DNA from 4 places in the Leisingera sp. NJS204 genome. Region 2 is predicted to be linked to each of the others. Evidence: riboswitches for the same ligand, from Rfam matches in the RefSeq annotation. Region 2 holds a riboswitch; each other region holds the start of a gene.

The links. Region 2 has a riboswitch for cobalamin ahead of ETW24_RS15900 (TonB-dependent receptor plug domain-containing protein). Riboswitches for the same ligand answer to the same signal wherever they lie in the genome.
Region 1: it holds a riboswitch for cobalamin, as region 2 does, so the genes downstream of both, ETW24_RS05645 (ABC transporter substrate-binding protein) here and ETW24_RS15900 (TonB-dependent receptor plug domain-containing protein) in region 2, are expected to answer to the same signal.
Region 3: it holds a riboswitch for cobalamin, as region 2 does, so the genes downstream of both, ETW24_RS14075 (DUF1636 family protein) here and ETW24_RS15900 (TonB-dependent receptor plug domain-containing protein) in region 2, are expected to answer to the same signal.
Region 4: it holds a riboswitch for cobalamin, as region 2 does, so the genes downstream of both, ETW24_RS23700 (CbtB domain-containing protein) here and ETW24_RS15900 (TonB-dependent receptor plug domain-containing protein) in region 2, are expected to answer to the same signal.

Annotation. Positions count from the first base shown of each region.
Region 1 is NZ_CP035417.1:1,146,656-1,154,174, forward strand. It holds gene ETW24_RS05635 (ABC transporter substrate-binding protein) at 1-820, opposite strand, end outside; gene ETW24_RS05640 (DeoR/GlpR family DNA-binding transcription regulator) at 1,004-1,783, shown strand; cobalamin riboswitch at 1,987-2,179, shown strand; gene ETW24_RS05645 (ABC transporter substrate-binding protein) at 2,322-3,332, shown strand; gene ETW24_RS05650 (FecCD family ABC transporter permease) at 3,329-4,378, shown strand; gene ETW24_RS05655 (ABC transporter ATP-binding protein) at 4,375-5,136, shown strand; gene ETW24_RS05660 (AMP-binding protein) at 5,325-6,821, opposite strand; gene sauS (acylating sulfoacetaldehyde dehydrogenase) at 6,818-7,519, opposite strand, start outside.
Region 2 is NZ_CP035417.1:3,261,227-3,268,745, forward strand. It holds gene ETW24_RS15900 (TonB-dependent receptor plug domain-containing protein) at 1-1,443, opposite strand, end outside; cobalamin riboswitch at 1,600-1,808, opposite strand; gene rpsA (30S ribosomal protein S1) at 2,409-4,091, opposite strand; gene ETW24_RS15910 (NAD(P)H-dependent oxidoreductase) at 4,368-5,009, opposite strand; gene ETW24_RS15915 (winged helix-turn-helix transcriptional regulator) at 5,134-5,514, shown strand; gene ETW24_RS15920 (DUF6525 family protein) at 5,564-5,833, opposite strand; gene ETW24_RS15925 (GTP-binding protein) at 5,826-7,028, opposite strand; gene ETW24_RS15930 (sulfatase-like hydrolase/transferase) at 7,219-7,500, shown strand.
Region 3 is NZ_CP035417.1:2,850,942-2,858,460, forward strand. It holds gene ETW24_RS14050 (imelysin family protein) at 1-825, shown strand, start outside; gene ETW24_RS14055 (DUF1513 domain-containing protein) at 827-1,906, shown strand; gene ETW24_RS14060 (DeoR/GlpR family DNA-binding transcription regulator) at 2,046-2,831, shown strand; gene glpD (glycerol-3-phosphate dehydrogenase) at 2,824-4,401, shown strand; gene cobO (cob(I)yrinic acid a,c-diamide adenosyltransferase) at 4,507-5,142, opposite strand; cobalamin riboswitch at 5,196-5,396, shown strand; gene ETW24_RS14075 (DUF1636 family protein) at 5,493-5,903, shown strand; gene cobW (cobalamin biosynthesis protein CobW) at 5,906-6,946, shown strand; gene cobN (cobaltochelatase subunit CobN) at 7,084-7,519, shown strand, end outside.
Region 4 is NZ_CP035423.1:13,622-21,140, reverse strand. It holds gene ETW24_RS23735 (ABC transporter ATP-binding protein) at 1-501, opposite strand, end outside; gene ETW24_RS23730 (copper-binding protein) at 630-1,328, opposite strand; partial or broken gene ETW24_RS23725 (multicopper oxidase family protein) at 1,370-2,727, opposite strand; gene ETW24_RS23720 (TolC family protein) at 2,742-4,208, opposite strand; gene ETW24_RS23715 (hypothetical protein) at 4,208-4,432, opposite strand; gene ETW24_RS23710 (hypothetical protein) at 4,515-4,907, opposite strand; gene ETW24_RS25140 (DUF1636 domain-containing protein) at 5,743-6,078, shown strand; cobalamin riboswitch at 6,242-6,444, shown strand; gene ETW24_RS23700 (CbtB domain-containing protein) at 6,479-6,649, shown strand; gene ETW24_RS23695 (CbtA family protein) at 6,654-7,352, shown strand; gene ETW24_RS23690 (hypothetical protein) at 7,418-7,519, shown strand, end outside.

The DNA of each region.
Region 1 (7,519 bases), 2.1 Mb from region 2:
CGCCCGGCCATTTCTCCGGCAGCCCGGCCCAGGCGGCTTTCCAGATCGGGCCGCGCGGCTTGCCGCAGTCATAGGCCAGATCCGGGTTCACCCCCGCCGCAGGATCGGCGTAGCATTCCGCGGAATAGGGCGGGAATTCCACGAATTCGCCGTCGTATTTGGCCGGAGCCCAATGCGGCACATATACCCACAGGACAATCGGGTCCTGGCGCTGATAGGCGGATTCCAGTTCGGCAAACAGCGCCGCATCGGTGCCCGCGTGGACCACTTCAAATTCCAGCTCCAGCGCCTCGACGCGTTCTTCGTCAAAACCGCCCCAGGTGACCGGGCCGCCGACATAGCGCCCGTAGGGAGAGGTTTCCGCCGTTGCGAATTCCTCGGCGCAGTCCTTCAGCGCCTGCCAGTCGGGCAGGCCGGGACAGCGGTCTTTCATATAGGCGGGGTACCACCATTCCTCGATCGCCATCAGCCCGGTTTCGCCGGCATTGACCACTTTGCCCGAGGCGGTTGCGTCGTCCAGCGCCTCGCGCCCGGTGGTTTCCCAGATTTCCATCGCCAGATGCAGATCGCCGGTCTTCAGCCCGGCAAACTGCGCGATATAGTCTGCCTGGACATATTCGACGTTATACCCTGCTTCCTGCAGGATGCTGCCCATGATCTTGGTGTTGATCAACTGGCCGGACCAGTCGTGCAGGGTCAGTTTGATGGGGTCGGAGGACTCGGCGGCCCAGGCGGATGAAGCGGAAACGGCGGCTGTCAGCGCCACGGCTCCCAAAGCGTTGAAGTTTCTCAGCATAAGGACTTCCCTGATATGTGGCATTTTGTGCGATTCTTGGCGTCGCCTGCTGTGATGGTGCGGCGGTTGTGTCTGTCAGTCAATAAAAAACCACAATAAGCCACATTAACCTCAAAAATTGAGCGATTTGAGGCTGTCAACGCCGCATCAACGGCTCATGTGTTGTTTTTTGTGGCTTTCTGACGTAGCAACGCAACAGGAGGCCCAATGACCAAAAGCCGCAAGACCACCAATCAGCGTGAAGAGGAAATCCTGCGGGCGCTGCAGCAGGCGGGGGGGTCCTGCCGGGTCAGCTATCTGGCCGGCAGGCTGGGCGTGTCGAATGAAACCATCCGGCGAAACATCCGCACGCTGGAGGATGCCCAAGCGGTCCGCAAGGTGCACGGCGGGGTGCATCTGATTGAGGATGTGAACGAGCTGCCGCTGCAAAACCGGATGGATACCCACGCCTCAGAAAAGCAGCGTCTGGCCATCGAGGTGGCCAAGACCATCAGCGACGGGGATTCGGTCTTTTTGGACGTCGGTTCCACCACCGCTTATGTGGCGCAGGAGCTGCGGCAGCGGTCAAACCTCTTTGTGGTGACCAATTCCGTGCTGGTGGCCCATGCGCTTGCCTCGCGCAATAACAACCGGGTGTTTCTGGCGGGCGGCGAGCTGCGCCCGCATGACGGCGGTGCCTTCGGGGCCGAGGCGCTGGATCTGGTGCGGCGGCTGAACGTGCAGTTTGCCATCTTTTCGGCCGGGGCGATCAATGCCGAACAGGGCTTCATGCTGCATGATCTCGAAGAGGCAAATCTGGCCCGTGTCGCGGCGGCCAATGCGCAGGTCCGGATTGTTGTGGCCGATCATGACAAGTTCAACAAGCGCGCGCCGGTGTCGGTCGGCAAGGATACCAAATTCGAAGTCTTCTATACGGACGCGCAGCCGCCGCAGGCCGTCAAGGACATGCTCAAGGCGATGGATACCGATCTGATCGTGGTCGAGTAACGGGGCTGCGGTATGGTTCAGGACAGTTTGCAGCCACGATGTTGCAGCTGCGGCCGATGGGTGCCCCATCCCTGGAGCAGCTTGTGCTGGAAATTTCCATCTGGCCGTGGCTTGGGAAACCGTCCTCCATAGGCTGCCTGCTGTGCCCGGTTCGCAGAATTTCTGCTGCAAAGTAACTTTTTCTTGCCGCAGCGAAAGGGATGGGCTACCCGCGCTTTACCGGTCCCGAAAGGGCTAAGAGGGAATCCGCGGTGCCTGCCGGCGCCAAACGGAACTGCCCCCGCAACTGTAGGCGGCGAGAGCTGTGCCATGACGTCACTGGGCCAAAACGGTCCGGGAAGACGGCGCAGTCATTGACCCGCCAGTCAGGAGACCTGCCGGTGAAAACCGAAAGACACCGGGCGGGGTTGTCCGGGGAGGTTGCCGGTAAGATGCGCCGCCGTTTTCCGGTGCCGCAAGCGGGGGGCAGACCCTCAGCCTTACCGGTCAATGCCCTTTCACCCGTTCTCCGGTCATTGACACATGGAGATCGAATATCATGTTTTTGCGTTCCGGCCTGATCGGCCTTTCCTTCATCGCTGCCGCACAGGCTGCGGCGGCCAGCGAAACCTTTCCGCTGACCATTGAAAACTGCGGCCAGTCGGTCACATTCAAGGCGCCGGCAGCGTCTTCGGTGACGGTTGGCCAGGCGGCGACCGAAGTGCTTTACGCGCTGGGGCTGGGCGATAAGGTGCTGGGCACCTCAGTCTGGTTCAACGACGTGCTGCCCGAATACGCGGACCTGAATGCCAAGATCGACCGTCTGGCCGACAACGATCCGAGCTTTGAAAGCGTCGTGGCCAAACGCCCCGGCCTGGTGGCGGCGCAGTACGAATGGCACGTCGGCCCCGAAGGTGTTGTTGCCAAGCGCGAGCAGTTTCATGATCTGGGCATCCCGACCTATGTGATGCCCGCCGATTGCGTCGGCAAGGACAACACCACCGGCGGCGACGGCACCCGCACGCAGATGTTCACCACCGGCAGCTTGTATCAGGGGATCGAGGAACTGGCGGCGATCTTTGGCGAAGCCGATAAGGGCGCCGAGCTGGTCGCCGAATATAAGGCCCGCGAGGCGGCAGCTGTTGCCAAGGCGCAGAAGGTCGCACTGGAAGATGCTTCCGCTGTGTTCTGGTTCTCTTCGCCGGAAATGGAAAGCGATCCGTTTGTGGCAGGCGAGAAGGGCGCGCCGGGCTACATGATGCAGCAGCTGGGGCTGCGCAACGTCATTGAGACCGACGAGGAATGGCCGACGGTCGGCTGGGAGACCATCGCCAAGGCCAATCCGACGGTGATTGTGATTGCCCGCATGGACCGCCGCCGCTTTGCCGCGGATGACTTCGAGAAAAAGCTGGACTTCCTGCGCAATGATCCGGTGGCGAGCCAGATGGATGCAGTCAAGAACAACCGCATCGTTGTGATGGACGCCCAGGCGATGGATGCCACCATCCGTGCCATTCCGGCGCTGGAGGATCTGGCTGCTGAACTCAGCGTGATCGGCACCAGCCAGTGAGTGCAGCCGCTGCAATCACATGGCAGGGCGTCAAGGGCGCGTGCCTGGCCTTGCCGGTGCTGGTTGCAGCGGTTCTGGCAGGCGCAATGATCGGGGAAACCGCGCTTGCGCCCGACCTTGTCCTGTCTGTTCTGGCCAATAAGCTGGCCGGGGCAGGGCTGCCGGTTGATCCGATAGATCAAGGCATTGTCTGGAGTTACCGGCTGCCGCGCGCGCTGGTGGCGGGGGCCTGCGGGGCGGCGCTGGCGGTGGCGGGCGTGGTGCTGCAGGCCCTGCTGCGCAACGCGCTGGCGGATCCCTATATCCTGGGCATTTCCGCCGGCGCCTCGACCGGGGCGGTTGCGGTGACCATTGCAGGGCTTGGCGGCGGTGCGCTGTCGTTGTCCTTTGGCGCTTTTAACGGCGCGCTGCTGGCCTTTGGCTTTGTTGCTGTTCTGGCCCGGGCCGCCGGAGCAGGCGGCAGCCGCGCTGCGGCAGCGCAGATCGTGCTGGCGGGCATTGCAGGCTCGCAGCTGTTCAACGCGCTGACTGCTTTTATCATCGCAAAATCCGCCAACGCCGATCAGGCTCGCGGCATCATGTTCTGGCTGATGGGCAATATGGGCGGGGTGCGCTGGCCGGATGTGTGGCTGGCAGTGCCGCTGGCGCTGGCGGGCTGGGTCGTCTGCCGGTTCCATGCGCGGGCGCTGGATGCCTTTACCTTTGGCACCGATTCAGCGGCCTCGCTGGGTGTTCCGGTGCGGCGGGTGCAAGTTATCCTGATCTTTGCTACCGCGCTGACCACAGCGGTGATGGTGTCCATCGTTGGCTCCATCGGCTTTGTCGGCCTGGTGATCCCTCATGCGGCACGGTTCCTGGTCGGTCCAGGGCATCGCAGGCTGATGCCGGCCGCGGCGCTGACCGGCGCGGTGTTCCTGATTGGCGCCGACATCGTGTCCCGGATCATAATCCCTGGCCAGGTGCTGCCAATTGGCGTTGTCACCGCCCTGATCGGGGCGCCGTCCTTTGCGGTGATCCTGGTACGCGGGAACAGGGCTGCGCGATGAAGATCGAAGCCCGCAGCCTGTCTTACTCCATCCGCGGCAAGCTGCTGCTGTCTGATGTCTCATTGATGGTTCAGCCGGGAGAGACCCTGGCGCTGGTCGGTCCGAACGGGTCCGGGAAGTCCACGCTGATGCGCCTGCTGGCGGGGTTGGCACGCCCGTCGCATGGCGAGGTTCTGCTGGCGGACAGACCCTTGGCGCAGCTGACGCGCAGAGAGGTCGCCCAGCGGACCGCGATTGTTGAGCAGCAGTCTGATACCGCCGAGCGCATCACCGCACGGTCGGTGGTGGAACTGGGGCGGACGCCCTGGCTGTCAGCGTTGAGACCCTGGAGCAGCGAAGACAGCCTGCATGTGGAAAACGCGCTGAAGACGGTGGAAATGGAGGGGTTTTCCAGCCGCGAATGGGCCACATTGTCCGGCGGTGAACGGCAGCGGCTGCACATCGCCCGCGCACTTGCGCAGCGGCCCGGACTGCTGCTGCTGGACGAGCCGACAAACCACTTGGATATTCATCACCAGCTGTCGATCCTGAATTGCATCCGGAACCTGAAAGTGACCACCGTCGTGGCACTGCACGATCTGAATCAGGCGCTGATGTGCGACCGGGTGGCGGTGCTGTCGGGCGGACGCCTGGTGGCGCTGGGCACACCGCAGATAGCATTGAACCCGGATACAGTATCGGAAATTTTCGGGATCAAGGCCCGCTGGATCCGTGACGCGGACGGGGCAGGACCGTTCCTGTCCTTTCATCTGGCGTGAGCGGCTGCGATGCTGCACTCCCGCCCGTTGCCGGGTCTCCTGACGAAGACCCCGCGCCCGTTGGGTCCGGCGCCGCGCTGCCGCGCGGCGGACCGGTCAGCACTGCTGACCGGATGTTTCGCGCGCGAAACATTGAGGCAGAATAACTGACCTTCTCATAATTTTGCGGGCGAGGGTTCCTGGGGCGTTCAGCTATTGGTGATCTCCCCAAGGATTTTGTTGCGCTGGATCTTCCCTGACGGCCCTTTGGGCAGGTCCGGCAGGATGTGGATTTCGTCCGGCGATTTGAACCGGCCCAGTACGGACTGGCAGATTTCGATCAGCTCCAGCGGTGTCAGGGAGGAGCCGTCGCGGATTTTAACGGCGGCCTCGACCGTTTCACCGTAGCTTTTGCAGGGGCGGGCAAAAGCGGCGGCCTCGATCACGTCGGGGTGTGAATAAAGCGCCTCGTCAATCTCGCGCGGGGCGATGTTTTCGCCGCCTTTGATGATCAGCTCTTTCAGGCGGCCGGTGACAAAGACATAGCCGTCTTCGTCGATGCGGCCCAGATCTCCGGTCCGCAGCCAGCCGTCCGGGGTGAATGTGTCCGCCGTGGCCTCCGGGTTGTTCAGGTATTCCAGCATCACGTTGGGGCCGCGTACGGCCAGTTCACCCTCGGTGCCATCGGTTACCGGCTGCTGGTTTGCATCCAGGATGGCGATGCCGTTGCCATAGCCGACACCGGGGGAGCCGATCTTGCGGGTGCCCGGAGGCAGCGGATTGGACAGGATCTGCGCGGCGGTTTCCGTCAGGCCCATGGTTTCGATGATGGGAATGCCGAACCGGTCTTCAAACGCACGCTGCACGTCCGGAGCCAGCGCCGAGGACGCGGAACGGCCAAAGCGCAGGCGTGCCCTGGTGCTGTCAACGGGATCAAGCTCTGAGTGCAGCAGATGCGATATGATGGTCGGCACCACCGAAAACCACGTGGCCTTGGACCAGCCCGCATGCGCCCAGAAGCGGCTGGCGGAGAAACGCTCGCACATGGCCAGCGAGCCGCCGGAAATCAGCGTGCCCATCACCGTCACGCACAACCCGTTGATGTGGTAGACCGGCAGCACGCACAGACCGCGGTCCTGCGGTGTCAGCTCATGCGCGATGGCTGTGGTCCAGCCGCCGGCCAGCAGGCTGGCGTGGCTGTGCACCACCCCCTTGGGCTGCCCGGTGGTGCCGGAGGTATACATCAGCAAAGCGTGATCACCGGCAGAGAGCGGGTGCAGCTCTGCCGGTGAACCGCCAGCTACTGCCTGCCTGTCCAATGGGGAGAGGATGGACAGGTCGGCAGCCTGCGCGAACAGCCCGGTCTGGCTGTCATGCACAAACGCAAAGCGGGCGCCGCTGTGCTGCAGCGCGTAGGCGACGGCACTGTTGCCCGCGACCAGATTGATCATGGTGGCGCGGAAGCCGCCGTAGAGCACACCGAACAGGCATTCGAGCGCCTCGCGCCCGTTTGGCTGCAGGATCGTGATGCTCTCGCCCTTGGCGATGCCCATCGCGGTCAGCGAACGGGCGATGGCCTCAGCCGTGCTGTGCAGTTCTTGCCAGCTGAGATCCGGCGCGCCATCGGGGAAGACAAAACCGGTGCCGCCGTCCTGGGCGCGTTTGTTCAGCCAGTCGCGAATGGTTCCTTTGGGCGGTTCCATCATTGTCCCGCCTCCGCCCAATAGCTGGCAAAGATGTCGTCCAATGGCGGTTCGCGAGGTGCGGTTTCGCGCACGATCTTGGTGGTTTGCACGAAATGCCGCCAATGGAGGTTGGTGTCGATCGAATTGCCGCCCCAGCTGCCGCATCCCATCGACAGCGAAAACGGCATCCCATTGGTGAAGGCGCCGCCGGTGGCAAACGTATGGGCCTGATTGACGATCACCCGGCAGGCCGGCATTTCGCGGCCCAGCTCAACGGCACGTTCGTCCTTGGCAGTGTGGATGCCGATGGAATGGCCGCCGCCCTGATGATCCAGAATGCGGGCGGCGATGGCTTTGGCATCCGCGAAATCCTTGGCACGGTAGACCGCCAGAATGCGGCTCAGCTTTTCGCCGGACAGCGGGTGATCCGGGCCGATGCCCTTGGTTTCCACCGCCAGGAATTTTGTGCCTGCGGGGACTTTTCCGCCCATGTCCAGCGCAGCCAGCATTTTGTCCGCGTCCTGTGCAATGACGTCGCGGTTCAAGTGGCCGTCCGGCCAGAGCCTGGCGATGATGCCGTCTGCGTCAGCCTCGGGGATCAGCGCGCCGCCTTCCTGGGCCAATGCGGCGATAAATTGGTTATAAATGGCGTCCACTACCACAACCGAGTTCTCTGAGGAGCAGGAGGTGGCGTTGTCGAACGTCTTGGAGGCAGTGAT
Region 2 (7,519 bases):
CGTGATTGCGTTCACCATGTAGCTCTCGATCTCTCCTGTCAGCGTCTCGTCGAAATAGGTCACATCAACCAGACCGCGCCCTTGCAGGAACGGCACCTCTACCCCGAAATCAAAGCTGCGGTTTTCCTCCGGCTGCAAGTTCGGATTGCCCAGGTAGGTGGTGGCGCCAAATGTACTGTTGGCAAACAGCTCAAAGTAAGACGGGTTCACGATCCCTGTCCCGGCGGAGCTGTGCAGCCGCACACCGCTGCCTGCGAAAGTATAAGAGGCACTGGCCGTCCAGCTGGTGGCATCTTCGAATACGCTGTTGTTGTCGTGGCGCACGCCAAGCTGCAGATCCAGGCCGTTGGCAAAGCTGCCGCGGTATTCCAGGGCAATCGAACTGGTTTCGCGCGCAAAGGCCGGGTTGGAACTGCTGGAATCCTCTTCCCATTCCAGCATTGCGTTCAAAAGGTGGTCTGCCTGATCCGCCGGCTGCCCGCCCAGGCCAAAGCTCAGCAGGTATTTTGCTGCTTCGGTCTTGGTCTCTGTCGGGGTGCCGCCATTGAAAGAGCGGTCAAAGTCAGTGCGTTCCAGCGACAACCGATGCTTCAGGCGGCCGCCCAACGTGTCCAGTTCGCCGTAGATCTGGGCCAGTTGCTCATCGCGGTCACTGATTTGCGTGGGATCATCCACGACATAGCTGGCCGCGTCCGTTGCGGTGAAAGAAGTGCTGTCGCTGTCATGGCGCTCATCCGAGGTGCGGACGTTGAAGCCAAGTTTCAGCCGGTCGGTGACGAGGTAATCGCCCTTCACCTGCAAGGTGCTGCGGCGGATGCCGTCCTCTTCACCACCATCGCCGGAGGTATCGTAGCCGTCGTCATTGTCATGGGCGAAGCTGAAGGAAATGCCGCCGCGCTCGGTCCGTGACGAGATCCGCGCCGACGCCCGGTAGCCGTCCGAACCCGCCTCGGCGCTGCCGCCATATTCGGTGCCGATGCCGCCGGTCCTGGTGATGATGCTGATCACACCGGCTGAGGCGTTGGAGCCGTAGAACACCGACTGCGGGCCGCGAATGACCTCGATCCGCTCGATATTGGCAGTGTCCAGGCCGGACAGAATGTACTCGCTGTCACCGCCAGAGGCTTCGACACCGTCGATCAGGATCAGCGTGTGATTTGCTTCGGCGCCGCGGATGCGGACCTGAGTGAAACTGTCGCCGGAGCCGTTCACCATCAGGCCGGGGACCGAACGCAGCGCGTCCTGCACGGTGCTGATACCGCGATCTTCGATTTCTTCGCTGGTCAGGACTGAGACGGAGCGGCCGTATTTCTGGGCCTCAATCGGCGTCAGGCCGCCGGAGACGATGATCTCCGCCAGGTCAGTGACCTCTGAATCCTGGGCGGTTGCTATTGCAGGGGTGACGGCCAGGGCCGCGGCCAGGGACAAGCTTGCCTTGCGCATATTCCATTCCTCCCGGCCCGCGCAACAAACGCAGGCCAAGTGACTGCCCAAGCGGGCAGTGTATTCGGGTCGGGTCTTTGGAAGGCACTGCCTCCGCAGACGGTGAAAACTGCCACCACTACGGAAATCCGTTATCTACGGCGCGCCCCGCACCGGGATAGGGTGATCATCCTGGCAGGTCTCCTGACTCGCGGGTCGAAGCTTTGCCGCGCCTTCCCGCCCCTTGGGGCAGTGGCATTTCGCAGCATTGCTCTCCGCTCACAGTTGCGGGGGCAGTCACGGATTCAGCGCCTGTTGGCTACACTTCACCGTGTTCCCTTTTACCCGGGTGGTTTCCCAGCCGGACCAGAATAGGCGCGACTTAGGCAAACCGGATTTGTTCTGTCAAGCGGAAGCAAACTCAATCGAGATTGCTATGGATTGACTGCAAGGTGAAATGAAAAAACAATTGTTTAAATTTATACACTTACGTCCGAGAACCTTCGTGAAGAAAATTCGGCTTTGAGCACCGGGGATGCGGCTTAAGTCCGAAAGGGAGTATGTCGAACCGCGGCCGATACTGCTGTTCAATCTCATGCGGGACCTATGAGGCGAGCTTTTGCAATGCAGGCAAGCCCGTCATTGCTCCTTTCCAGTGCCAGTTGAAAACTGGAAGGTTCACTTCCTGCGATTAGTGGCAAAAGTGTTTCCTCTTGCCCTGTCTGCTTGCAGCCGCGGTGAAGGAAAGGCGTCTGCGCGCCTTGGGCACTGCCCGCCAAAACGTCGCTGCACCATGCCTAACCCTCCGCACTTCCTTCTGCCATGCAGCGGGCGGTTTCCGGAAGTGCAGCGGGCCGTCGTGCTGCACGCGCGCCGCGAGAATCCGGCACTTCCGCAATGCGCTCGAACCAGCCCTCCCACCCAAGAAAAAAGCCCCGCAGACACCTGCGGGGCTTTCGTTTTCAGCAGCCGTGAGGCCGGGAAGATTACTCGTCGCCCGACTTCAGTGCGGCGCCCAGGATGTCGCCCAGCGATGCGCCGGAGTCCGAGGAGCCATACTGTTCCACTGCTTCTTTCTCTTCGGCAATCTCGCGTGCCTTGATCGACAGGCCCAGACGACGGGTCTTGGAGTCGACGTTGGTGACGCGGACGTCGACCTTGTCGCCAACCGAGAAGCGCTCGGGGCGCTGGTCGGCACGGTCGCGCGCCAGGTCGGAGCGGCGGATGAAGGACTTCATGCCCTCATATTCCACTTCGATGCCGCCGTCTTCGATCGCTGTCACGTTCACGGTCACGATCGAGCCGCGCTTCACGCCGCCAACCGCTTCTGCAAACTTGTCGCCGCCCAGAGCTTTGATCGACAACGAGATACGCTCTTTGTCGACGTCCACTTCGGAAACAACGGCCGAAACCATGTCGCCCTTGCGGTAGTTCTGGATCGCATCTTCACCGCGCTCGTCCCAGCTGAGGTCGGAGAGGTGAACCATGCCGTCGATGTCGCCGTCGAGACCAATGAACAGACCGAATTCGGTGATGTTCTTGACTTCGCCTTCGACCTCAGTGCCTTCCGGGTTGGCTTCGGAGAAGACTTCCCACGGGTTGCGCATGGTCTGCTTGAGGCCCAGGGACACGCGGCGCTTGGCGCCGTCGATTTCCAGAACCATGACGTCGACTTCCTGGGAAGTGGAGACGATTTTGCCCGGGTGGACGTTCTTCTTGGTCCAGGACATCTCGGAGACGTGGACCAGACCTTCGACGCCCGGCTCCAGCTCAACAAATGCACCGTAATCGGTGATGTTGGTGACGCGGCCCTTGTGGACCGAGGACAGCGGGTACTTGGCGCCAACCAGATCCCACGGATCTTCCTGCAGCTGCTTCATGCCGAGGGAGATACGGTGGGTCTCTTTGTTGATCTTGATGACCTGAACCTTGACGGTTTCGCCGATCGACAGGATCTCGGAGGGGTGGTTCACACGGCGCCATGCCATGTCGGTGACGTGCAGCAGGCCGTCAACGCCGCCCAGGTCAACAAACGCACCGTATTCGGTGATGTTCTTGACCACACCGTCGACCGCTTGGCCTTCGGTCAGGTTGCCGATGACTTCGGCACGCTGTTCGGCACGCGATTCTTCCAGGATGGCGCGGCGCGAGACAACGATGTTGCCGCGGCGGCGGTCCATTTTCAGGATCTGGAACGGCTGCTTCAGACCCATCAGGGGGCCCGCGTCGCGCACGGGGCGCACGTCAACCTGGCTACCGGGCAGGAACGCAACAGCGCCGCCCAGGTCGACAGTGAAGCCGCCCTTGACGCGGCCGAAGATCGCGCCTTCGACGCGCTGATCGTCTGCGTATGCTTTTTCCAGGCGGTCCCAGGCTTCTTCACGGCGGGCCATCTCACGCGAGATGACGGCTTCGCCGCGGGCGTTTTCAGCCGAGCGCAGGAAGACTTCCACTTCGTCGCCGACAGCGATTTCAGCAGCTTCGCCGGGATTTGCGAATTCTTTCAGATCAACGCGGCCTTCCATTTTGTAGCCGACGTCGATGATGGCCTGACCGGCTTCGATTGCCAGTACTTTGCCTTTGACAACCGAACCCTCGTCCGGAGTGTCCATTTCGAAGCTTTCATTCAGGAGGGCTTCGAAATCCTCCATTGATACGTTTTGAGCCATGAGGTCTCAGATTTCCTTTTCATACGGTTTTTCTGGCCATGCGGTTGTCTCCGCCGGTCTTGGTTCAGCCGCACAGGACGTGGCCCGGATCACATCTGATCAAACAAACACAAAGGGCCGAGGTGTGCCCCAGCCCTGCTCAGATGTGTCATCCGGACGTTGACCGCCCTTGTACCGACAGCGCGCGTATAGGCGGATTCCCGGGTGCGTGCAAGAGGAAGCTGATCAGAGCTGCGGCAGGCGGCCTGGATTGCCGCTTGCCGCATTGTTCACGCCTCAGGCGATTTCGGTCACGATGGTGTCGCGGGATTTGCGGACCTTTTTCATCGGCAGGAGCCAGTCGCCTTCTTCGGCGCGGGTGCCAAGCGGCAAGAGCAGGACCGAGCGCAGGCCACGGTCCTTGAGCCCCAGGATTTCGTCGATTTTTTCCGGCGTGAAGCCTTCCATCGGCGTGCTGTCGACCTCCAGTTCGGCGGCGGCGGCAAGGGCGAAGCCCAGCGCGATATAGGCCTGGCGGGCAGCGTGGTCGTGGTTGGTGCGCTCTTCACGCGGCAGATAGGTCGCCTTGAGGTTATCATAGTACTGGTTCAGCATCGGGATCTCGCCGCGCTCCTCGGTCATCTGGCGGGTGACGGCGTCGATACGGTCTTCCGAGTAGTTGTCCCAGGCGGCAAAGACCAGAAGGTGCGAACCGTCGGTGATCTGGGCCTGATCCCAGGCGTGCGGGCGGATCTGCGCGCGGATTTCGGGGTTGGTGATGACAAACACCTCAAACGGCTGGGTGCCCGAGGAAGTCGGCGCCATGCGGATCGCCTCGATGATCTGCTCGACCTTTTCCTGCGGCACAGGTTTTGCCGGGTCCATCTTCTTGGTTGCGTAGCGCCAGTTCAGTTTCTCGATCAGGGTGCTCTTGCTCATGTCTTGGGTCCTTTCTCGGCAGACTGCCAGGGGTGGTATACATTTGTGACTGGCTATATAAGGGGTACCGGAAGGGGCGCAAGAAGGCACAGGTTTGAGCCCCGGTAACACGGAAGGAACCGCCATGGCAGACGCCGCCAAATGCCCGGACTGCAGCCGCATAAACGAGGTGCTGTCACGGGTCGGGGACCGCTGGAGCGTGCTGGTGGTGATCTCGCTGGCGCAATACGGGGTGCTGCGGTTCAATGAACTGAAGCGGAACCTGGGGATTTCCCAGCGGATGCTGAGCCTGACCCTGCGCAGCCTGGAACGCGACGGGCTGGTCAGCCGCACCTATTATCCGACGATCCCGCCCAAGGTGGAATACGCGCTGACACCTCTGGGAGAGTCGTTCCGCGAGCCATTACGCGCGCTGGGGCTTTGGGCGCTGGAGCATTTGCCGGTGATCGATGCCGCACGGGCAGAGTTCGATGCGGCTGCGGAGGCGGAAAAGAAATCCGCCTGATGGCGCTGAATGGCAGGGGGCCCGGATCAGTGCCTACCGCGAGGGCTTGCTACTTGCGGATGTTCCAGACCCCGGCATCGCGCCGCATTAGGGACTGTTCCGCGGCGTTCAGCCGGGTCGCGGCGGCACCGGGATCCTTGCTGCCGCCCGCATTATTCCAGATCTTCAGGGCCGATGCCGGACTCCAAGGCAGGCAGGCAGAGGCCAGCCAGCGCCGCAGCCCGGGCGGCAATGCGTCATAGGCCTGCATCGGGTCCCCTGCCCGGCGCCGGCGTTTCAGGCCGGAATTCAGGTTCCGGCCTGCCTTGCCGTCAGCCATTGCGGCGCCAGCCCGGGAAAGGATCGTCCAGCGCGGCCCAAGCGGGATCAAAGCCGCCTGCGGGTTCCGGCATCAGGCAAGCGTCCAGACAGGCGGTGATCGCGTTCTTGTCCAGGCCTGCCCCGATAAACACCAGTTCCTGGCGGCGGTCGCCCCAGGTTTCATCCCAGTTCTGCAGAAACTCGCGCCGGGCTTCGGGGTGGGTTGGCCAGCGGTCTGTTGGCACAGCGGCCCACCACAACCCCAGCGGCCGGACCGAGGAAATTGCCCCGGCCAGCGTAAACTCAGCAGCCCATTCGGGACGGGTTGCCAGCCAGAAATGCCCTTTGGCCCGGATCACGCCGGGCAGATCGCCGTTCAGCACCGCGTGGATCCGGGCGGGATCAAAAGGCCGCCGGGCGCGGTAGACAAAGGAGGAAATGCCGTATTCCTCGGTCTCCGGCACGTGGTGATCAAGCCCGTAGAGTTCCTTGGCCCAGAGGGGGTGCTCATGCGCGCGGTCGAAATCGAACCGGCCGGTGTTAAAGATCCTATTACCGTCCACCTTGGAATGATCCGCGTGGATAACTTCGGCATCCGGGTTCAGCGCCTTGATGACGGCCATGGCTGCTGCGGTCTGATCCGGCCCTGCATCCGATACTTTGTTCAGGATAATGACATTGGCGAACTCGATCTGGTCGGTCAGCAGGTTGACCAATGTGCGGTCGTCTTCCTCGCCCAGGCTTTCGCCGCGGTCGCTGAGAAAATCGTGGCTGCTGAAATCCTGCAACAGGTTCACCGCATCGACCACCGTCACCATCGTATCCAGCCGGGCAACATCCGACAGGCTGGCGCCATCGGCATCCCGGAAATCAAACGTTGCGGCCACCGGCAAGGGTTCGGCAATCCCGGTGCTTTCGATCAACAGATAGTCAAAGCGCCCCTCCCCCGCGAGGCGGCGCACCTCCTGCAGCAGATCATCGCGCAGGGTGCAGCAGATGCAGCCGTTGGTCATCTCAACCAGTTTTTCGTCCTGCAGCGAAAGTTCGGAGCCGCCGCGCACCAGGTCTGCGTCGATGTTCACTTCGCTCATGTCATTGACGATCACCGCAACCTTGCGGCCCGCGCGATTGTTCAGGACGTGGTTCAAGAGCGTGGTCTTGCCCGCCCCCAAAAAGCCGGACAGGACCGTAACCGGCAGCCTCTTATCTGTCATGCGGGACCTCCATATGTTATATCATAACAAATCACAGGCTGGATAGCAGCCTGTATCGCAACCCGCAACCCTGAAACCTGCAGACGGGCCATGGCTAATGGGTGTCTTCCGCTTTCCGGATAACGCAAAACGGCATTCAGCCGCTGTGTTTCGCTTGCAGTCTGGACCGGCAGTCAAAAGCGGGCACAATATGAGCCAGCAACTGAATTTCCTTGTCATCATCTCCGGCGAGCACCGCAAGGATGCGATGGGCTGCGCCGGCCATCCGATTGTGAAAACCCCGAACCCGGATGCGCTGGCCGCACGCGGCACGATGCTCACCTCGGCCTATACGCCCTCCCCATGTGCGTGCCGGCACGGGCGGCGGCTGCGGGCGACCTGCGATCCGGAAGAGGTCAATGCCCGCGCCTATGCCGGCCAGCGCCGCCGGATCGCCGCTGTAGTGCTTGCTGACGATCCGGCCTTTCCCTAGGCTCGTGAACGGGAGGGTC
Region 3 (7,519 bases), 410 kb from region 2:
CTGCGCGCAGCTTACAGCGATGCCTTCGATGCCTGGATCGCCGCCAGCCATTACCGCTTTGGTCCAACCGAAACAGACAGCCGCGCCTTTGCGCTGGCTTTCTGGCCCGACAGCCGCAGCAAAACGCCCAAGGCACTTGGGAATCTGATCCGCAGCGAAGACCCCGGCATCTCTGACCCGGCGCAATTCGCCAGCTACTCCATTGCGTCCCGTGGCTTTTATGCGCTGGAATACCTGCTGTATGATCCGCAGCTTTCCACCACCGGAAGCGCAGACTACCGCTGCGCCCTGACCCGCGCCATCAGCGTCGACATCGCGGCCACAACCCAATCCATCAAAGTTGATTGGGAACAGACCTACGCCGCCGAAATGCACAGCCCCGCCATCCGCTACCAAAGAGACGAGGAAATCACCCAGGAGCTGCTCAAGGCGCTCACCACCGGGTTGCAAGTGCTGGACGACATGCGCCTGGGCCGCCCGCTTGGCACCTTTGACCGTCCGCGTCCCAACCGCGCCGAGGCCCGCCGCTCGGGGCGCAGCCTGCGCCATGTGCAGGTGTCGCTGAACGCGCTGGAACCGTTGGCCCTGGCGCTGGCAGACAGCCGCGCGGACCTGCAAGCCAAGATCACTGCCGCTTTTGCCAAAGCCCGCAAGAAGGCCGGGACCCTGAACGATCCGGTCTTTGCCGGCGTGGCGGATCCCGCCAGCCGCTTCCGCATCGAATCCCTGCAGCAGGAGATCAAGAACCTGCGCGCGCTGGTGACCGGCGAACTGGGGCCGGCCCTGGGTGTTGCGGCAGGCTTTAATTCCCTGGACGGCGATTGATATGGCCACCCGCCGCGGCTTTCTGGCCGGTCTTCTGGCCACAGGCCTTGCCCCGCAGGCCAGTTGGGCCAACGCCGGCAGCCCCGCTTTTCTGTCTGCCGGCAAGGACGCCAGCGGCGCCTTCCTGCTTGCGGGTCTTACAGAAGACGGCGAAATCCTGTTCCGCCACCCATTGCCTGCCCGCGGCCACGCCGCCGCGGCGCATCCGGTCCGGCCCGAAGCCGTCGCCTTTGCCCGCCGCCCCGGCCGCTTTGCCGATGTGATCGACTGCCGCACGGGCACCGCCCTCGCCCGGCTGGAGCCGCCTGCGGGGCACCATTTCTATGGCCACGGCACATTCTCCGCCGATGGCGGCCGCCTGTTCACCACGGAAAACGATTTCTGGTATGCACGCGGTGTGATCGGCGTTTGGGACGCAACGGACGGCTACAAGCGCATTGCCGCCTTCGCCTCCGGCGGCATTGGCCCGCACGATATGCTGCTGCGCCGGGACGCGCCGGGACTGGTCATCGCCAATGGCGGCATTGAGACCCACCCCGATAGCGGCCGCGCCAAGCTGAACCTCCCGGACATGCGCCCGAACCTCGCTTACTTGGGCTTTGACGGCACCCTGCAGGAGCAGATGGAACTGCCGCAAGAGCTGCACCTGAATTCCATCCGTCACCTCGCCATGCGTGCCGACGGCACCGTTGGTTTTGCCATGCAATGGCAGGGGGATCCGGGCGAGGCCCTGCCTATCGTGGGCCTGCACCAGCCCGGCAGCCCGCCCCGCCTGATGGCCGATGGCGACCCGCGGGTGCTGAACCTCAATGGCTATGGCGGTTCCATCGCCTTCTCAGCGGACGGAGCGCAGATCGGTGTCACCTCTCCGCGCGGCGGGGTGCTGCAGGTCATGGATACCGGAACCGGGGATCTGCTGCAGGAACACCGCATGACGGATGTCTGCGGCCTTGCAATGTCCAATGCAGGCTTTACCGCAAGCACCGGCAGCGGGCAGTTTTTCGGGGTTTCAGCATCCGGCAAACACCAGCTGCACCGGTCGGATCTGGCCTGGGACAACCACCTGATCCCGCTCACCTGAGAAGACCCTGGCTGACAGCAGCCCCGGCGTGCCCGCAACCGCGCGCCGTTTCGTTTTGCGTATCATCGAATTCAGAACGAAAACACAACGTGACATTTCACCCGTACTTCGCTATGGAATCGCGGTGAAAGGAAAGCAAATGGATGCCACGGCCCGTCAGAACGAAATCATCACCTTGCTGAACCGGCAGGACCGGGTCGAGGTTGACGACCTGTCCCAGCGCTTTGGCGTCTCTTTACAGACGGTCCGCGCAGACCTGCGCGACCTGTCTGCGCGCGGCGCCTTGTCCCGCGTGCATGGCGGTGCCGTCCGGATAAGCTCTGCCGCCAGCCAGGGATACGAGGACCGGCGCAAGCTGAACGCGGGCAACAAGCTGGCGATGGCCGCACTGGCGGCTGAGCTGATCCCCGACAATTGCTCCCTCACCCTTAACATCGGCACTTCGACCGAACAGGTAGCGCGGGCGCTTTCCGGCCACAGCGGCCTGACGGTGATTTCCAATAATATCAACATTATAAACTTGATGATGGGCGGCCAGGCCAAGGAATTGATCCTGGCCGGCGGCACAGTGCGGCAAAACGACGGCGCTATTGTGGGCGAGGATGCGGTTGAATTCCTGTCCCGCTACAAGGTCGATTTCGCCGTCATCGGCGCCTCGGCACTGGATCCCGACGGCGCCGTGATGGACCATGACGCCCGAGAGGTTTCGGTCGCCCGCGCCATCCTCAAGAACGCCCGGCAAAAGGTGCTGGTCTGCGACGGCAGCAAGTTCGCCCGCTCCGCCCCGGTGCGTATTTGCGATGTCTCCGATCTGGATATCGTCATAACCGACCGCCCGGTTCCCGCAGAATTTGCCGAGGCCGCGCAGGCCGCCGGCACCCGGATCCTGACCGCAGGACAAAACGAAAGCAACGAAAATGACTGACACGCCTGTTACGGACCTTTTCATCATCGGCGGCGGCATCAACGGCTGCGGCATCGCCCGCGACGCCGCCGGCCGCGGCCTGTCGGTTACATTGGCCGAAATGAACGATCTGGCCTCCGCCACCTCCTCGGCCTCGACCAAACTGTTCCACGGCGGTTTGCGCTATCTGGAATACTTTGAATTCCGCCTGGTGCGTGAGGCGCTGATCGAGCGCGAAGTACTGCTGAAGGCGATGCCGCATATCTCCTGGCCGATGCGCTTTGTGCTGCCGTTCCACAAGGACATGCGGTTTGACAGCGAAACCCCGACATCCAAGCTGCTGACGACCTTCATGCCCTGGATGAAGGGTCGCCGCCCCGCATGGCTGATCCGGCTGGGGCTGTTTCTGTATGACTCCTTGGGCAAACGCGGCATCCTGCCTGGCACCGCGAAACTGGACCTGTCGCACGACCCCGCAGGCAGGCCGCTGAAGGACAAGTTTCAGACCGCGTTCGAATACTCCGACTGCTGGATCGAAGACGCCCGCCTGGTGGTACTGAACGCCCGCGATGCGCAGGCCCGCGGTGCCGAAATCCTGACCCGGACCGAGGTAGTTTCAGCCGAACGCCTTGCAGACCATTGGGTGATCCGCACCAAGGATCACGCCACCGGCGCCGAACAGCAGCACCGCGCAAAAATGCTGGTCAACGCCGGCGGGCCGTGGGTGGCCGACGTGCTGCACCAGAAGCTGGGCCAGAACAGCCGCGAAAACGTCCGCCTGGTGCGCGGCAGCCATATCGTGGTGCCGAAATTGTTCGACCATGGCCGCTGCTACTTCTTCCAGGGCACCGACGGGCGGATCATCTTTGCGATTCCATACGAGACGGATTTCACCCTGATCGGCACAACGGACGCCGACCATCCCGATCCGGAAACCAAACCGCACTGCACCGAGGCCGAGCAGGACTATCTGGTTGATTTCGCATCGCAATACTTCGAACAGCCGCTCAGCTGCGAAGACATCGTCTGGACCTATTCCGGCGTGCGCCCGCTCTATGACGACGGCGCCAGCTCGGCCACTGCGGCCACCCGCGAATATGTGCTGACGCTGGACCGCGCGCAGGCGCCGCTGCTGAATGTCTTTGGCGGCAAGATCACCACCTACCGCAAGCTGGCCGAGGCCGCGCTGGCGAAAATCGGCGAGGTGTTCCCGCAAGTGCCGTCTGACTGGACCGCAGGCGTGGCCCTGCCCGGCGGTGATTTTGCAGTGGCGGATGTTGAGACGCTGAAAACGAAACTGGCGGCAGACTATCCGTTCCTGACGCCCTATTGGACCGCCCGGATGATCCGTGCTTACGGCACCGAAGCCTGGGACGTGCTGGGGGACGCCAAATCCGCCGGTGATCTGGGGCGGGATTTTGGCGCTACCATCACCGCGCAGGAACTCGACTGGGCGATAGCCCGCGAATGGGTGCGGTCAGGCGACGACTACCTGTGGCGGCGCACCAAGCTGGGCCTGCGGCTGGACGAGGCGCAGCGCGCGGCAGTGGATGCCTATATCAGCAAGAAAGCCGCCAGGCTGGCGGCTTAGAGCTAAGGGACGGGCCAACCCGAGGGGAGGCGCAATCGCGCCGCCCCGTGGGGGCGGGTTGGCGCGGCCCGGCCTATCGGCCGGGCGGGACATTCTGAAAGCGTCTTAAAACTCCACGCCCTTCTGCGCCTTCACACCGGCGCGGAACGGGTGTTTGACCTGCCCCATCTCGGTCACCAGATCGGCAATCTCGATCAGCTCTTCCTTGGCGTTGCGCCCGGTCAGCACCACATGGGTCATCGGCGGCTTCTGCTCCACCAGGAACTCCAGCACTTCTTCGAGGTCCAGATAGTCATAGCGCAGCGCGATGTTGATCTCGTCCAGCAGCACCATGGTGTTGCGCTCATCCAGGATCATCTCCTTGGCCTTTTCCCAGCCCTTCTGCGCGGCAGCGATGTCCCGCGCCTTGTCCTGGGTCTCCCAGGTAAAGCCTTCGCCCATTGCATAGAACTGGCACCGATCGCTGAAATTCTCCTCGATCAATGTCCGCTCGCCGGTCTGCCAGGCGCCCTTGATGAACTGCACCACGGCTGACGGCATCCCATGCGCGATGCAGCGCATGATCATCCCGAACCCGGAGGAGGATTTGCCCTTGCCTGGCCCGGTGTGGACGATAATCAGGCCCTTTTCGCCCTCCTTAGTCTTCATCATCCGGTCGCGCGCGGCCTTTTTCTTGGCCATCTTGGACGTATGACGGGCGGCTTCTTCTTCTGAGATGCCGGTTTCAGACTTTTCGCTCATTGGGGGCTCTCCAGCTGTTTGACCCATGTCTTGACAAAGAAGGGCACGATAGCGCAAGGGGGTTCAGCTGGTTCCTGTGAAAACAGGCGAAGAGGGAATGTGAAGGCTTTCGGGCCGAAGCACAGCCGCCCCCGCGACCGTGACCGGATGAGGCCGCCATGCCACTGGGTGATCCCCGGGAAGGCAGGATGGCCGGCAAGGCGCACGCCTTGGCATCCGCAAGCCGGGAGACCTGCCAGCGAAGGAGAGATCAACGGGCAGACGGGGTGTTCTGCGACCGGGTAAGGGGCTCGCACGACTGGCCCCTTTTCGGCCATCCCGCACGCCCTGCCGCGACAGGAGACGCGCCAATGGCTGACGACATGGCAGGCCAATCTGCCAGCACCCCGGGACCGGTCACCCTGACCGTTTGCCTCACCTGCCGCCGCGAGGGCGCCGACCCCGAGGCAGCACGCCCCGGCGCCATCCTGCATGCAGCCTTGGAAGAAGCCGGAATGCCCGAAGGCGTCCGTCTGCGTGGCGTCGAATGCCTGTCGTCGTGCAAGCGCGGCTGCGCTGTTGCGCTGATCGGCGGCGAAGAACGCTGGACTTATGTCTACGGCGACCTCGACCCGGACCAGCATGTCCCCGAAATTCTGGAAGGTGCTGCGGCTTATGCCGGCACCGCTGATGGCGTCGTGCCGTGGCGCCAGCGCCCGCAGACCTTCCGCAAACAATCCGTTGCCCGCATCCCGCCGGCCAAGTTCTTCTCCGAGGAGTAATCATGAGCGATCTCAACAAGATCCCCGTCACCGTCATCACCGGCTTTCTGGGCGCAGGCAAGACCACGCTGATCCGCCATCTGATGCAGAACCCGCAGGGCAAGCGTCTGGCCGTGGTGGTGAACGAATTCGGCACTGCCGGCGTGGACGGCGACATCCTGAAATCCTGCGCCGATGACAACTGCCCGGCGGAAAACATCATGGAGCTGGCCAACGGCTGCATCTGCTGCACCGTGGCCGATGACTTCATCCCCACCATCGAACAGCTGATGGCCCTGCCCGAAAAACCCGACCATATCGTGATTGAGACCTCCGGCCTGGCCCTGCCGAAGCCGCTCTTGAAGGCGTTTGACTGGCCCGCGATCCGCTCCCGCATCACCGTCGACGGGGTGATTGCCCTGGCGGACGCCGAGGCGGTTGCCAAAGGCCAGTTCGCCCCTGATCTGGACGCCGTTCAGGCCCAGCGCGAGGCGGATGACAGCATCGACCACGAAACGCCGCTGTCCGAAGTGTTCGAGGACCAGATCTCCTGCGCTGACATCGTGCTGTTGTCCAAGGCCGATCTGGCCGGCGACGCAGGCGTCGAGAAGGCCCGTGCCGTGATCGAGGCCGAGGCACCCCGCAAGCTACCGATCCTGCCGATGAGCGAAGGCGTCATCGACCCGCGCATCATCCTGGGTCTGGGTGCTGCTGCCGAAGACGATCTGGACGCCCGCCCCAGCCACCACGACGGCCACCACGACCACGAGCATGACGATTTTGAAAGCATCGTTGTCGAAATGGGCGAAGTCTCCGACCCCGAAGCGCTGCAGAATGCCATCGTGAAACTCGCCCGCGAGCGCAACATCCTGCGCGTCAAAGGCTATGTCGCGGTGGAAGGAAAACCGATGCGGATGCTGGTTCAGGCCGTGGGCGAGCGCCTGCGCGCCCAATACGATCAGCCATGGGGCGCGCAGCCGCGCAAGACCGCCCTTGTGGTCATCGCCGAGCATGACGATATCGACGAACAGGCCATCCGCGCCGAGCTGGGGGCCTCAAGCTGATGCCCCAAGGCGAAACTTTAAAGGTTTCGCCCGGCGGCAACGCCGGGCAGCGCCCGACCTCCCCCACGGGAGGGCGCTTCGCTTCCTCCCGAGGCCGGGCACTGCCCTCTGCTCTTCTTTCCGAAAGGGCCTGACCCATGCATGTTGTCTTCCGCGAAAGCCACGGCCTTGACGAGACCGATACCCCGCAGGATCTCGGGCAGACGCCCGGCGACCTTGTGGTGCTGTCCTTCTCCGACAGCGACCTCGGCGCTTTTGCGGCGGGATGGCACCGCGCGGACGGCGCGCTGCCCTCCTTGCGCGTCGCCAATCTGGTGGCGCTCAAGCACCCGCTCTCGGTTGACGTCTATGCAGAACAGACGCTGGAGGGCGCCAAGGGCATCCTGGTCCGCCTGATCGGCGGCGAAAGCTATTGGTCCTACGGGCTTGCCACCCTGCAGGACCTCGCCCGCCGCAAGGGCATTGCCCTGGCGATCCTGCCTGCTGACGGGCGCGAGGATGCCCGGCTGGATGAGCTGTCCACCCTGCCGGTCTCCACCCTGCGCCGCCTTCAGGCGCTGTGCGACGCTGGCG
Region 4 (7,519 bases), on a different replicon from region 2:
GCGCCCTTTTCGGATGTTCAGCCAGTATTTGTTTAGGCCGTTGAGTGTGATGACTGCCAGATAGGCGCCGCAGAGAAGAAACAACAGCGAAACTTGCGAAAGCTCGACACCAAACACCACAACCGGACTGCTGCCGTTTTCAAACACGCGGTTCACGATCTGCTTGGGCAGCTCAAGAGACAGGTAGACGATCGGCATCGCTGTCAGGCTGAACAAGATCAGGATCTGCTGATGCGGCCCGGTCGTGCGCAGGATATAGCGGGGCAAGCCCGGCTCCAGACCGCCCGCCGGGAATTGAGCTGGAGCTATCGGTGCCGCCCGCCGTAGAAGCCGCCGGCGCAGCAGCCAGGCGGCCTGGCCGGCCAAGGTGAGCAAAAGCAGCGTTGGCGCCAGCACCAGAACCAGATGCATCACCGGGTGGAGCCATTCGGGTGCGCTGTCATCGTACCAGAACCCGAATGCGCCTGCGGCATCATGTGTGAGAGTGTGCAGATCCAGCATCGTTGCCTTGATTGCCTATTGTCAGATTTCTGCCGGTGCAGTGTTTTGATGGTTGTGCGCTTGGGCGCCTGATGGGCCTGCTAGGAGTTTGGGAGAGAGGAGGCCGGCGTTCCGACCTCCTCTGCCGGTTATCTTACCGCAGTCACGGTCAGCTTACCTTTGACCCTTTCGGCAACGAACTCGATACTGCCGCCTGCCTGCATCTGCTCCAGCATTGCCGCGTGAGCCACACGGAACACCATGGTCATTGCGGGCATCTCCAGATCAACCAGTTCTTCATGCTTGATTGTGACCTTGCCGGATTTGGCGTCGATTTTCTTGACCGTTCCGGCCGTGAAGGTGCCGCCGCCGCCTTCGAGCACCGCGACCGGCCCATGCATGCCGGACTCATAATGGCCGGGGATCAGGCAAGCGAACTCGAATGTGCCGAGATTGGAGAAGGTCCAGATAATTTCTCCTGTTGCACCCGCGTCCAGACGCACCGAATTCGGGTCGTCATGTTCCATGTCCATTTTGGCCATGAGCTCTTTGTGGTGGACATTTCGCTCGGCCGTATCCAGCACGAATTCATGCTCCAGCTCGCCGGCGTTGGTGATCACGAACTTGATGGTTTCGCCCTTGGTAAAGGAAAAACCGGAGGGTTCGAAAATCATCTCACCGTCGTCGGTTTCCTTCATGGTGACAGCGATTTCGCGGTCTGCATGGGCTGCCTCTCCGGGCTTGCCGACCTCCATTTCGTCATGATGGCCGCCGCCGTGGGTGCCGGCGGCAAAGGCCGGTGCAGCGGCTAGAGCGCCAAGAATGGCTGCCGATAGAATCTTGTTCATATCTGTCTCCTCGTCAGGTTTGGTTGGGGTCCAATGGCTGGTCAGCCCTTGGCGGTGGGTTTTGGGGTAATGCGGGTTTGCGCGTTATCGGCGCGTGCAAAGTCGGGCAGTTCACCGGTCCATTCATAGGCCTGGGTGCCGGGAGGGTTTTCGTACCAGCCAGGATCGCTGTAGTCGTTTGCTTCAATGCCTTCGCGCACCTTCACGACCGAGAACATGCCGCCCATCTCGAGCGGGCCATCGGTCCCCAGCCGGCCATCATAGGTACGGTGTTGTCGGGCAGCGGCATCGACATCTCGCCCATGTCGGCCATGCCGGCGGTTCCCATCGGCATGTATTCGGGCTGAAGGTTGCGGATCTGGCCGGTCAACTTGCGCTTGTCGGTGCCGATGAAGGTCGGCACGTCGTGGCCCATCGCGTTCATCGTGTGGTGCGACTTGTGGCAGTGGATCGCCCAGTCGCCCGGATGCACCGCGTCAAACTCATAGGCGCGCATGGCGCCGACGGGGATGTCAATCGACACCTCGGGCCAGCGGGCGCTTTCGGGAACCCAACCGCCATCGGTGCAGGTGACCTCGAAGTCGTAGCCGTGCATGTGGATCGGGTGGTTGGTCATCGTCAGGTTGCCGGTGCGCACCCGCACCCGGTCGCCCTGGTTGACTACCAACGGGTCAATATCCGGGAAAATCCGGCTGTTCCAGGTCCACAAGTTGAAGTCCGTCATCTCCATCACCCGCGGCACATAAGAGCCTGGATCGATGTCGAAGGCATTGAGCATGATCAGGAAATCCCGATCCACTGGCATGAAGGCCGGATCCTTGGGGTGCACGATGAACATGCCCATCATGCCCATGGCCATCTGTACCATCTCGTCGGCATGCGGATGGTACATGAACGTGCCGGATTTGGTCAGGTCGAACTCGTAGACAAAGGTTTTGCCCGGCGGGATGCCCGGATGGCTGAGACCGCCGACCCCGTCCATGCCTGACGGCAGGATCAACCCGTGCCAATGTACCGAAGTATGCTCCGGCAGTTTGTTGGTCACGAAGATGCGGACCCGGTCGCCCTCCACTGCTTCGATGGTGGGACCGGTGGACTGGCCGTTGTAGCCCCACAGATGCGCGGTCATGCCTTCGGCCAGCTCGCGCTCGACCGGTTCCGCCACCAGGTGAAACTCCTTCACCCCGTTGTTCATCCGGAACGGCAGGGTCCAGCCGTTCAGCGTGACTACCGGGTTGTAGTCCGGCCCAACAGAGGGAGGTAACGGTGGCTGAGTGGCCGCAGTGTCCATGCTGGCGGCTTCGGGCAGGCCCATGTTCGAGGTCTTGCCCCACGCTTGACCAGAAACCAGCGCAGCACCCGCAGCGCCGGCTCCAAGCAATTGACGTCGATTCATCATTTCATTCGTTCCTTTCAATGGCCTGCGCCGCCGCCACCGGCAATCTCTCCACCGCCGCCTTGGGGGGCCGAGCCAGCGCCTCCGCCTCCGCCGTAGATCGCGGCACCTACATTCGCCTGCGCCAACCAGAAGTCACGTTTGGCATTGGCAGCCTCCAGCGAGCTCGCCAGCTTTTCGCGAACGTCGGTCAGCAGTTCGAAGGTATTGGTGATCATGCCGTTGTAGCTGAGCAGCCCTTCCTCCTCGATAGACCTGCGTAGCGGCACCAGCACGTCACGATAGTGACGGGCGATTTCGTAAGAGGAGTGGTAGGCTAGTTCTGCGCTGCGGGCTTCGGAACGGACATTCACCGCCCGTTCAGCCAAGGCATTGGCCGCTTGCATATAAGACAGCTCCGCCTTGCGCATCCGCGCCTTGCCGGTGTCAAATACCGGGATGGCAAACTCCAGCTCCAATTGTGGAAGGGTCTCGGTGTTGGTCACTCCGTCCTCGCGCTCGCGCTCCGCCTCAAAGCCTGCAATCAGTTCCAGATCCGTCACCAGCCGGGTCCGGTCCGTCAGTCCAAAGGCCCGGGCCTGCGCCTCAAGTCCAAGCTTGGCGACCTGCAAATCCACCCGGTTCTTCAGAGCTGCCTGCTCGATGGAGGACACTTTGGGCAAAGACTTTGGCAAGGATGGCAGAGCATCGGGCACGTAGTAGTTGGCATCGCTGCCCCACAGGCCCATCAGCCGCGTCAGCTCTTCCTTGGCGAGCTTTGCTTCCAGACGGGCTCTGGCGACTTGGCCTGCCAGTTCGGCATTGAAGGCAAATTCCCGCGCCTGCCCCGCCTTGTTCAGCGCGCCGGTCCTGCCTAGCTGGCTCGCCAGCTCTGCCCCTGCTGCCGCAGTCTCGCTGGCCTGTCGCAGATAACTCAGCCGTTCAAAGGCCGCCACGGCAGTGATCCAGGCCTGCCGGGTCTGCCCGGCCAGCGCCAAGGTATCGTTCACCGCGTTCAGCTGGGCCTGCTGGAACTGGGCCTCGGCCACAGCGATGCGCTGCTTGCGCGTCTTCACGTCCAGCAGGTTCACGGCGATGGTGGATTCCAGCGCCCGGTACAGGCCCAGTTCAGGCGCCCCGATCCCCAACAGGCCGATCGACACCACCGGGTTCTCCGGCGTCATCTGCTGCCAGGCCTCCGCCGCCGACAGCCCGACTGCAGCATAAGATGCCTGCAATCCTTTGTTGTTCAAAAGCGCCGCTTGCACCGCTGTGTCGGCGGAGATCGTCTTGCCCTGCACGAGGCTGCGGACTTCCTTGGCCAAAGCCTCGTTTTCCGCCTGTGTTTGCGCAAAGGCCGTGCGTTTGCCGATGACCGCCGAAGTCTGACTGGCCACTTCCTGAAATCCGGCCTGCGGGCTGGTGTACTTCTCCGGTACAGCGGCCGAGCAGGCAGCAAGTACCACGGGCGACGCCAGCACGGCGCGCCAAACTCTGATCCTCATCAGTGGTCCTCCTGCTGCTGATCATTGACGCCACGCCAGGAAACCGGGCCGCTGGGTTCTTGGCGTTCATAGCCCGAGAGGGGAGACTGATAATTCAGGGTACGGTAAGGGCCGGATTGCGCAGCAACCCTTTGCAACGCTGCGGTATCGGGCAGCGCTGCTGGATCAGCGGCACACGCCCCCAGCAGCAGGGCGCATGCCCCGGCCAGAAAAGGAGATTTCATCTGTTTTTCCTGAGAATAATCTGTAGTGGTTCTGCGCTTAGGCACAGAACGGCTTTAATTACCGCTTCTGCGGGTCAGATTTTCAGGATCTAGGAGGACGCAGGACCTTCACACGATCCTGAGACGGCAGCTGCGCGGAAGCCATCACCCAACGGACAGGCTGCTGAACAAAAGCGGCATCAGGCTGCAAAGAAAGTATTGCAAGGGCCATACAGGCGCCCGCGCAGCAGTTTCCGGCATCAGCGGTGTATTGCGCAGTGTCTTGACCATCGTTTTCGGCAATATGGGAAGCCTTATGCGTTACGCCGGCCACAAAGGAGGCAGTATGGCTTTGTCCGTCGTGCGACATCGCTGCATTGCTATGATGGCCCGCGACAGAATGCGCAGCGGATGGCAACGAAAATCCCAACACAAGAACTACCGCAAAAGCAGCGGCGACCCTGATCAGCCGGAAGATACGTGCCAGAAACATCATGCGGGTATTGCACAGCACCGGAGCAGTCCGCGTCAAGATGGCAATGATGTATTCAGCGCACGAATTTGAGCATTTCAGAAGCGTTTTCCTCGAAGTTCCCTGTCGGATCGTATGCGACTACAACGCGAAGCAAACCTTCCTGCGCAGGAGGGCTAAGTCTGATAAGACTTATCGAAAGTGACGATTCGTTGGCTGAACAGTTCGGCAGAGTGGTCAAGCCTGTGGCTGCTGAAACGCCTGCTTCGGTGATCCTGCAAGCTTAGGAAGATTGTCAGCGATACCCGGCGCAGGCCGGTTTCGGGCAACTCCCGCATAGGCTCAGTTGTCGCCAGGACCGTGGTCGGTTTGCCCTTTGCTTCTGATAAATCCAAGAGAGATCGAGATAATGATCCGAAGTGTGAACGCTTGAAGCTGCCGCCATTCGCTGCGTGCTGTTTGAACTGGTAGGGTGCGCAACGAAACCACCCGTCGCCGCGGCTGTTCAATCCTTGCTGCGGTTGCGAGGGAATGGGAAGGCAGTGTTTTCCACCCCTAAGACTGCTTTCAGAGGGCAACAGTTCTAACTCGCAGTGCGGATGATGTGGCCCGCTCGCGATACTTCGCAAAGCCTTGATTCTACGGTTTATCCGCCTCAGTGGTCCGCGCGGCGAAGTTTTGGACAAAAAGCATTCGAGCGACTTGCGTCAGCAAGCTGCCCCAAGCACATTTGCCTCAAAACTAACTATGGACTCTTTAGGAAATTCAGCGTCAAAATTGGTATTGAAGCCAAGCTTGCATGGTACCACGGGACGTAGGTTTCCAACGAAGATCGCTCGATTGAGGACCTGCCCGGCGCATGAGCCTGCCCACACTCACCTTATGCCGAACTTGCCGCGACGCAGACCCTGCCTTTTTTGGGCAGGTCGCCGCGGCTTTGGAGGCTTCGGGAGGAAAAGTAAGGCTGCAGCAGGTGGAATGTATGTCCGGTTGCAAGCGGCCGCAAACCCTAGCTATGCGGCAAAGCGGGAAGACCGCCTATCTATTCGGGGAAATCACCGCGGGTGACCTGCCGGACATCCTGACCTTCCTGCGGATGTATGAGGTTAGCCCGGATGGCAATTTTGCCGATGCCAGGCCGCTGGGCCGACTGCGGTTTAAGGTGATCGCCCGCATCCCTGCGGATCTGGACTGAACCGCTTGCTGCCGGCAGGACAAAGAGATCCAGCAGTTTTTTGCCGAGAAATTGGAAATTATCAGGGGTTCCTGCCTTCCGGTTTCCGCCCGTGCATGACGCTGACGTGTTTTAAATTGGCGGAATCATCCTTGACCGGACTCAGCCGCACGGGGCATTACCACATGATACGGTGTCTGATGGTGCCTAAGCACTGGGACTGAAACGGGAATGAGGACGGTGGACCAAATCGCGGCACCGAAGCCTCAACCGCCCCCGCGACTGTGAGCGGCGAGCGGCCTTCCAATATCCACTGGCCAAGGCCGGGAAGGAGGATGGCAGCAGCGACCCGCGAGTCAGGAGACCGGCCGTGTGGTAACGCAACTTGTACCGTCGGGTGTGACGGTAAGGAGGACTAAAAATGACGACCAAGACGCTTAAGGCTTCCGCCGCTGGCACCAGTGTTCTTCCGGCACTGTTTGCAGTGGTTCTGGGTTTCGGGATCATCACGCTGACCGGCCATGTTCAGGCATCTGCCCTGCACGACGCCGCGCATGATGTGCGCCACGCAACTGGCTTCCCCTGCCACTAAGGCCATGTTCAGTCGCATTCTGACCAGCGGCCTGTTCGCTGGCGCTGCAGCAGGGCTGATTACCGCCCTGCTGCAGCTCGTTTTCGTGCAGCCCGTGCTGCTGCACGCTGAGCTTTATGAATCAGGAGAGCTGGTGCATTTTGGTGCCGAAGCGGTGACGGCCCATCCCGACCTGCCCGGCATGTTTGCCGAACCGATGCGTGACGGGCTCAGCATCATCTTCACCATGCTGACCTACACCGGCTATGCGCTGGTGATGGCGGCGCTGATGTCGGTGGCTGAACGCCAGGGCCACGAGATCAACGCGCGCACCGGTATTCTATGGGGCCTGGCGGGTTTCATCACCTTCCACTTCGCGCCCGGCCTGACGCTGGCGCCGGAAGTTCCGGGCGTGGCCGCCGCCGATGTCGGTGCGCGTCAGATCTGGTGGGGGGCAACTGTGGCCGCCGCGGGCGTTGCCATGTGGCTGATTGCCTATGGCGGCAGCTTGGCGGGCTATACCGTCGCAGCCCTGCTGCTGCTGGCGCCGCATGTAATCGGCGCGCCTGAGCCCGAAAGCTTCACCGGCCCGGTTCCGACAGAGATCGGCGCCCTGTTTGCCGCCCGCGCCTTTGGCGTCGGCATGGCCGCCTGGGTGCTCTTGGGCAGCTTTGCCGGCTACTTCTGGCAAACCGAAGGCAAGCGCGCAGAAGCCGCCGCCTGATACTGGCCCAGCCTGATCCCCGCCGGGTTCGCCCGGCGGGGAAACTCTTTTCCGAGGATACCGATATGTCCCGCTCTCTTGCTCTTTTTGCCATAGGCCTGATCTTTGGCGGCGGTGCCGGCTTCGTGATCGCAGCCGGCAATGGCGTCACCTTCGATGGCCATGAG